2 regions of the Pseudarthrobacter sp. O4 genome follow, and region 2 is predicted to be linked to the other one. Evidence: riboswitches for the same ligand, from Rfam matches in the RefSeq annotation. Region 2 holds a riboswitch; the other holds the start of a gene.
What was found. Region 2 has a riboswitch for glycine ahead of gcvP (aminomethyl-transferring glycine dehydrogenase). Riboswitches for the same ligand answer to the same signal wherever they lie in the genome.

Region 1: another riboswitch for glycine. It lies ahead of gcvP (aminomethyl-transferring glycine dehydrogenase); the one in region 2 lies ahead of gcvP (aminomethyl-transferring glycine dehydrogenase).

The regions. Positions count from the first base shown of each region.
Region 1 covers NZ_CP189591.1:2,797,001-2,800,405, forward strand. Annotated here, with positions in the region: gene gcvP (aminomethyl-transferring glycine dehydrogenase) at 1-1,749, opposite strand, end outside; glycine riboswitch at 1,789-1,896, opposite strand; glycine riboswitch at 1,898-1,995, opposite strand; gene ACQCSU_RS13015 (amino acid permease) at 2,331-3,405, shown strand, end outside.
Region 2 covers NZ_CP189591.1:3,299,405-3,302,809, forward strand. Annotated here, with positions in the region: gene ACQCSU_RS15410 (MFS transporter) at 1-629, opposite strand, end outside; gene ACQCSU_RS15415 (TetR/AcrR family transcriptional regulator) at 698-1,237, shown strand; glycine riboswitch at 1,464-1,562, shown strand; glycine riboswitch at 1,564-1,680, shown strand; gene gcvP (aminomethyl-transferring glycine dehydrogenase) at 1,720-3,405, shown strand, end outside.

The sequences.
Region 1 (3,405 bases), 500 kb from region 2:
GGACAGGTGGTAGCCGCGGATGGCCAGCAGGCCGGCGAGCTCGCCCTGGGAACCGGCGTTCGGCTGGATGGAGACCTGGTCGTAACCGGTGATCTCCGCCAGGTCAGCTTCCAGGCCATCGATCAGTTCACGCCAGCCCTCAGTCTGGGAGTCCGGAGCAAACGGGTGGATGGAGGCGAACTCCGGCCAGGAGATGGCTTCCATTTCGGCCGTGGCGTTCAGCTTCATGGTGCACGAACCCAGCGGGATCATGGTGCGGTCCAGCGCGAGGTCGCGGTCGCTGAGCTTGCGGATGTAGCGCAGCAGCTGGGTTTCGGAGCGGTGCGTGTTGAACACCGGGTGCTGCAGGAAATCGGAGGAGCGCACCACCGAGCCGGGCAGCTCAAAGCCCGTTGCAGAGCCAACCGGACCGGCGCCAAAGGCGACGGCTACCGCGGAGAGGATCTCCGGCGTCGTGGTCTCGTCAATGGAGACACCCACCGTGTCCGCGTCGATGGCGCGCAGGTTGATGCCGCGGGCTTCCGCCGCGGCGATGACCTTCTTGGCCTTGCCCGGGACGCGGACGGTGATGGTGTCGAAGAAGGACTCGGAAACGAGTTCGCGGCCGGCCGTCTTCAGCGTGGTGGCGAGGGTGCGGGCGTTGCCGTGGACGGTCTCGGCGATGGCCAACAGACCTTCGGGGCCGTGGTAGACGGCGTACATCGAGGAGACGATGGCCAGCAGTGCCTGCGCGGTGCAGATGTTGGAGGTGGCCTTCTCGCGGCGGATGTGCTGCTCGCGGGTCTGCAGGGCCAGGCGGTAGGCGGGGATGCCGGTGTTGTCCTTGGAGACGCCGACGATGCGGCCCGGGAGGGTGCGCTCCATGCCTTCACGGACGGCCATGTAGGCGGCGTGCGGGCCGCCGAAGAACAGTGGAACACCCAGGCGCTGCGCGGTTCCGACGGCGATGTCCGCGCCCTGCTCGCCCGGAGGGGTGATCAGGGTCAGGGCCAGCAGGTCCGCTGCGACCGTGACCAGCGCGCCGCGTGCCTTGGCGGCGGCAATCACGCCGGACTGGTCCCACACGCGGCCGGAAACGCCCGGCTGCTGCAGCACGATGCCGCTGATCTCGCCGTCGGGCAGGCCCTGGGAGAGGTCCGCGACCTCCACCTCGAAGCCAAGCGCCTCGGCGCGGCCCTTCACGATCGCGATGGTCTGCGGCAGCACATCGGCGTCCAGGACGGTCTTGCCGCCGGCAGCGGATTTGTTCTTGTTGGCGCGGCGCATCAGCAGCACGGCTTCGGCCACCGCGGTGGCTTCATCCAGCAGGGAAGCGTTGGCCACCGGGAGGCCTGTGAGGTCCTGGACCATGGTCTGGAAGTTCAGCAGGGCCTCGAGGCGGCCCTGGGAGATTTCCGGCTGGTACGGGGTGTAGGCGGTGTACCAGGCCGGGGATTCGAGGATGTTGCGGCGGATCACTGGGGGCGTGACGGTGTCGTAGTAGCCCTGGCCGATCATCTGCACGGCCGTCTTGTTCTTTGACGCCAGGCGGCGCAGCTCGGCAAGAACCTCAACCTCGCTCAGCGCGTTGTCCAGGCTGAGGGCGGTTTCCTGGCGGATCGAGTCGGGAACGGCAGTGTCCACCAGGCCATCAACGCTGTCGTAGCCGACAGCCTTCAGCATGGTGTCGATGTCGGCCTGGCGGCGGGCACCAATGTGACGGTCTGCAAACGTGGAAAGGGACGACTGAATCGTCATGAGGAACTCCATAATTCAGGTGGCACTAAGGGTGCCACGATGATTCGGGTTCCTCCCCGCTCTGTCTTGGACCTGAGAGATTCCGCAGACCCTGCTGTTACAGGGCGCCGCTTGCACCGTCGGTGAGTAAGGCCGGAGCCTTGCTGCTTTCCAGAGTTGCCTTGCCGCGGCGGTACATGGGCCTGAGAGATTCCTGGGGAGGATTTGCTCCTACGGCGCCTGCTGAATGTACCGGCAGGACTCTCCCGCCGCAGTTCATAAGCACGCATCACTCGTAAGTGACGCGCTTCACACACTAGCTGCTTTCCCGACTGCGTGCAAGAAAAATAAGTCATTTTTATCCGAGTGTGGTCCCTCTTGACATTGTCGAGTGACGGTGTTCACAATTGTCGCTGTGACTTCGGCAACGACGCCAGCCACCCTGATTCTCCGCTCCTGAGTCAACGGAAGCGGACTAAACAATCCCTGACGAAACTCCCGGATCCGGCCGAGTGATGCGTCACTCGAGGCCCGCCAGCGCTGCTGCACGCGTCGGCGCCGGCGTTTTTTGCGCCCATTTTGGCGCACTCCACCGCACACAGGAAAGAATCCATATGACGGAACTTCGTTCGACCCTCACTGCCGACGGAACAGCCCCAAGGCCTTCATCGCCCCCGCACCTTGCACGCTCGCTGAGCAACCGGCACATCCAGCTCCTGGCCATCGGCGGCGCCATCGGCACCGGCCTTTTCATGGGTTCCGGCAAGACCATTTCGGTGGCCGGGCCCTCCGTGATCTTCGTGTACATGATCATCGGCTTCATGCTGTTCTTCGTGATGCGGGCCATGGGCCAGCTGCTGCTGTCCAACCTGAACTACAAGTCCTTCAGCGACTTCGCCGGCGACCTCCTGGGCCCCTGGGCCGGCTTCTTCACCGGCTGGACCTACTGGTTCTGCTGGGTGGTCACCGGTGTGGCGGACGTGATCGCGATCGCCGGCTACGCCGAGCAGCTGTGGCCGGGCATCCAGCTCTGGGTCCCGGGCGTTGCCACCATCATCATCCTGCTTCTGCTGAACCTGCCCACCGTGAAGGCCTTCGGCGAGACCGAATTCTGGTTTGCGCTCATCAAGATCGTGGCCATCGTGGCGCTGATTGTGGTGGGCCTGGTGATGATCTTCACCGGCTTCCAGTCCAACGCCGGCACCGCCAGCTTCACCAACCTCTGGAGCCACGGCGGCTTCTTCCCCAAGGAATTCATGGGCTTCGTGGCCGGTTTCCAGATCGCCGTGTTCGCGTTCGTGGGCATTGAACTCGTGGGCACCGCCGCGGCCGAAACGAAGAACCCGGAGCACAACCTGCCCCGCGCCATCAACGCCATCCCGCTGCGCGTCATGCTCTTCTACGTCGGCGCCCTGATCATCCTGATGTCCGTCACCCCGTGGACCGAGTTCCAGGCCGGCCACAGCCCGTTCATCGGCATGTTCTCGCTGGCCGGGCTGGGCATCGCAGCGACCGTGGTGAACCTCGTGGTGCTGACGTCCGCGATGTCCTCCGCCAACTCGGGCATCTATTCCACCTCGCGGATGGTGTTCGGGCTGGCCAACGACGGCGACGCCCCCAAGCTCTTCGGCCGCCTCTCCACCCGCAAGGTCCCGCAGAACGCCCTGTTCCTCTCCTGCGTGCTGCTGC
Region 2 (3,405 bases):
TCGCGCGATTCCGGGATCAGGATGGGCCCGAGCGCCAGCAGCGGCAGGATGATCGGCACAGCGACGAGCAGGACGGCGCCCCACCAGAAGTGCTCCACGAGCCAGCCGCCGAAGATCGGGCCCAGGGCGGCGCCGCCGGAGAAACCCGCAGCCCAGATGGCCACGGCCAGCCGGCGCCGGTTCGGCTCTGGGAAGATGTTGCGGATCAGGGACAGGGTGGACGGCATCAGCATCGCGCCGAAGAAGCCCAGCCCCGCCCGTCCGGCGATCAGCCATTCGGCGCTGGGCGCGAAGGCGGTGACAGCCGAGACCGCCGCGAAGCCCGTGCTGCCGATGAAAAGGAGCCTGCGGCGTCCGATCCGGTCGCCCAGGCTGCCCATGGCCACGAGCAGCCCGGCCAGGACCAGGGGATAAGCATCCACAATCCACAGCAACTGCACCCCGGAGGCGTCCAGGCCGCGGGCGATGGCGGGCAGCGCAAAGGTGAGCGCCGTGTTGTCCACCGCGACCAGCAGCACCGGGAACATCAGCAGCGACAGCGCCAGCCAGTCGCGCCACGGCGCCCGCGGGGCCCGCGGGGCGGATGCCGGCGTTGTGGCGGTGGCTGCAGGAATCGATGTAGTCCTCATAATTAATAACTATACCGTCCAGACGGTACAGTTAAGAAATTCCGGGCCGGACAGGCATGATGGGACCCATGCCCAGAAAACCCGTCGCCCGCGAAGCCGTCCTTGACGCCTTCGAATCCCTGCTCATCGAAGAGGGCGAACGTGCCGCCACGCTGGACGCCGTCGCCAGGCGGGCCGGGGTCTCCAAGGGGGGACTGCTGTACCACTTCCCGAGCAAGGAAGCCATGGTTTCCGTGCTGCTGGAGCGGCTCGACCGGCTCCTCGGCGAGGACCTCGGGAGGATGGCCGCCGCGCCGGAAGGGGCTGCCGCATACTTCATCAAATCCTCGGTCTGGGCGGACACCCCGATGGACCGCGTGTTCGTCGCCGCCACCCGGCTGGCCGAAGTGGCCCACGAAGAAACACTGCAGCGCATTGCCGCCGCCCAGGCGGGCTGGCTGGAACTGCTCGCTGCCGACGTCGGGCCGGGCATGGCCAAGGCGGTGCTCTACATGGGCGACGGGCTCTACTTCAACGCGATGCTGGCCCGAGGACCGGGCGGACCGCTCCCACAGGTCAGCGGGGATGTCGCGAGCCTGCTGGCCGCCGTCGAACGGCTGCGTGGCTGAGCCGGACGGCCGGGCAACTCCCGTCCGCCGAGGTCGCCGGAAGCGCGCGGGGTCGCCGTAATTTCGGGATTTTCCGGCGAATCCGCAGTCTTCCCGCGATTTCGCGTCCGACGGCGGTCCTGGGGCGTAACTCTCTCGCCTGGGTCCGGTCATTGGTTTGCGGACGCGCGCCCGCCATAGGACAATGGGAGCTGTGACTGTTGTCACGAGCAATTGAATATGCCTTTGATCTGCGGCGGGAGAGTTCTGCTTGTAGGTACAAGCGGGCGCCGTAGGAGCAAACCCTCCCCAGGAATCTCTCAGGCCCATGTACCGCCGCGGCAAGGCGACTCTGGAAAGTAGCAGGCTGTCCTCTGACATGCTGTGCTCACCGACGGTGCAAGCGGAGCCCTGCGAACGCGCGGCTGCGCGGAAACTCTCAGGTCCAATACAGAGCGGGGAGGAACCCGAATCAATGTGGCGTACCCTGCGCCGCCTTAGTTATGGAGTTCCTTGTGACTGTTACCCCAGCCTCCACGTCCTTCGTTGACCGGCACATCGGCGCCCGCCGCCAGTCCGACGTCGACGCCATGCTGAAGGCTGTCGGCTACGACACCGTCGATGCGCTGGTGGACACCGCCGTTCCGAAAGACATCCGGCAGGATTCGCCGCTGGCGCTCGGCGAAGCCCTCAGCGAAGTCGAGGTCCTCGCCGAACTGCGCAAGTTGGCCGGCAAAAACAAGACCGCGGTCCAGATGATCGGCCAGGGCTACTACGACACCCTGACCCCGGCCGTCATCCGCCGGAACATCCTCGAGGCGCCCGCCTGGTACACGGCGTACACGCCCTACCAGCCCGAAATCTCGCAGGGCCGGCTTGAGGCGCTGCTGAACTTCCAGACCATGGTCCAGGACCTCGTCGGCCTGCCGATCGCCAACGCCTCCCTGCTCGACGAAGCCACCGCCGTCGCCGAAGCCGTGCTGATGATGCGCAGGGCAAACAAGAACAAGACCGCCCACGACGGCAAAACCGTCCTCGACGCCGACTGCCTGCCGCAGACCATCGCGATCGTGAGGGGCCGCGCCGAAGCGCTCGGCTTCGAGGTCGAGATCGCCGATCTTTCCAAGGGCCTGCCCGACGGCGTCATCAACGGCGTCGTCCTCCAGCAGCCCGGCGTCTCCGGCCGTGTGTTCGACCACACCGCCGTGATCGCGGACGCCAAGGCACGCGGCGCGCTCGTCACCGTCGCAGCCGACCTGCTGTCCCTGACCCTCATTACCCCTCCGGGTGAGCAGGGCGCCGACATCGCCGTCGGCTCCGCCCAGCGCTTCGGCGTCCCGCTGTTCTTCGGTGGTCCGCACGCCGCCTACATGGCCGTCCAGAAGGGCCTGGAGCGGTCCATGCCCGGCCGCCTCGTGGGAGTGTCCAAGGACAACGCCGGCGTCCCGGCCTACCGCCTGGCGCTGCAGACCCGCGAGCAGCACATCCGCCGCGAGAAGGCGACGTCCAATATCTGCACCGCCCAGGCGCTGCTGGCGATCGTGTCCTCCTTCTATGCCGTCTACCACGGCCCGGACGGGCTGAAGGCGATCGCCGAGACCACCCACGGCCACGCCAGGACCATCGCCGCCTCGCTGAAGGCCGCCGGCCTGGACGTGCTGCACACGTCCTTCTTCGACACCGTCACCGTCTCCGTCCCCGGCAAGGCCGCGAACATCATTGCCGCCGCCGAGGCTAAGGGGATCAACCTGCGCGTCATCGACGCGGACACGGTCGGGATCTCCGCCGATGAGGCCACGACGGCGGCCATTGTCGCCGACGTCGTCGCCGCCTTCGGCGCGACTGTCACAGACACTAACTCAGACGCAGAATCCGGCGATGACTCAGACACTGACTCAGGTGACGATTCCGCTTTCCGCCTGGACACCGCCGTCGAGCGCACCTCCGACTACCTCCAGCACCCGGTGTTCAACACCCACCGCTCCGAGACGCAGCTGCTGCGCTACATCCGCCGGCTCTCGGACCGTGACCTCGCGCTGGACCGCACCATGATCCCGCTGGGCTCCTGCACCATGAAGCTGAACGCCACGGCCGAGATGGAAGCCATCTCCTGGCCGGAGTTCGCCTCCATCCACCCCTTCGCCCCGGACTCCCAGACCGCCGGCTGGCGCGAACTGATCGAGGACCTG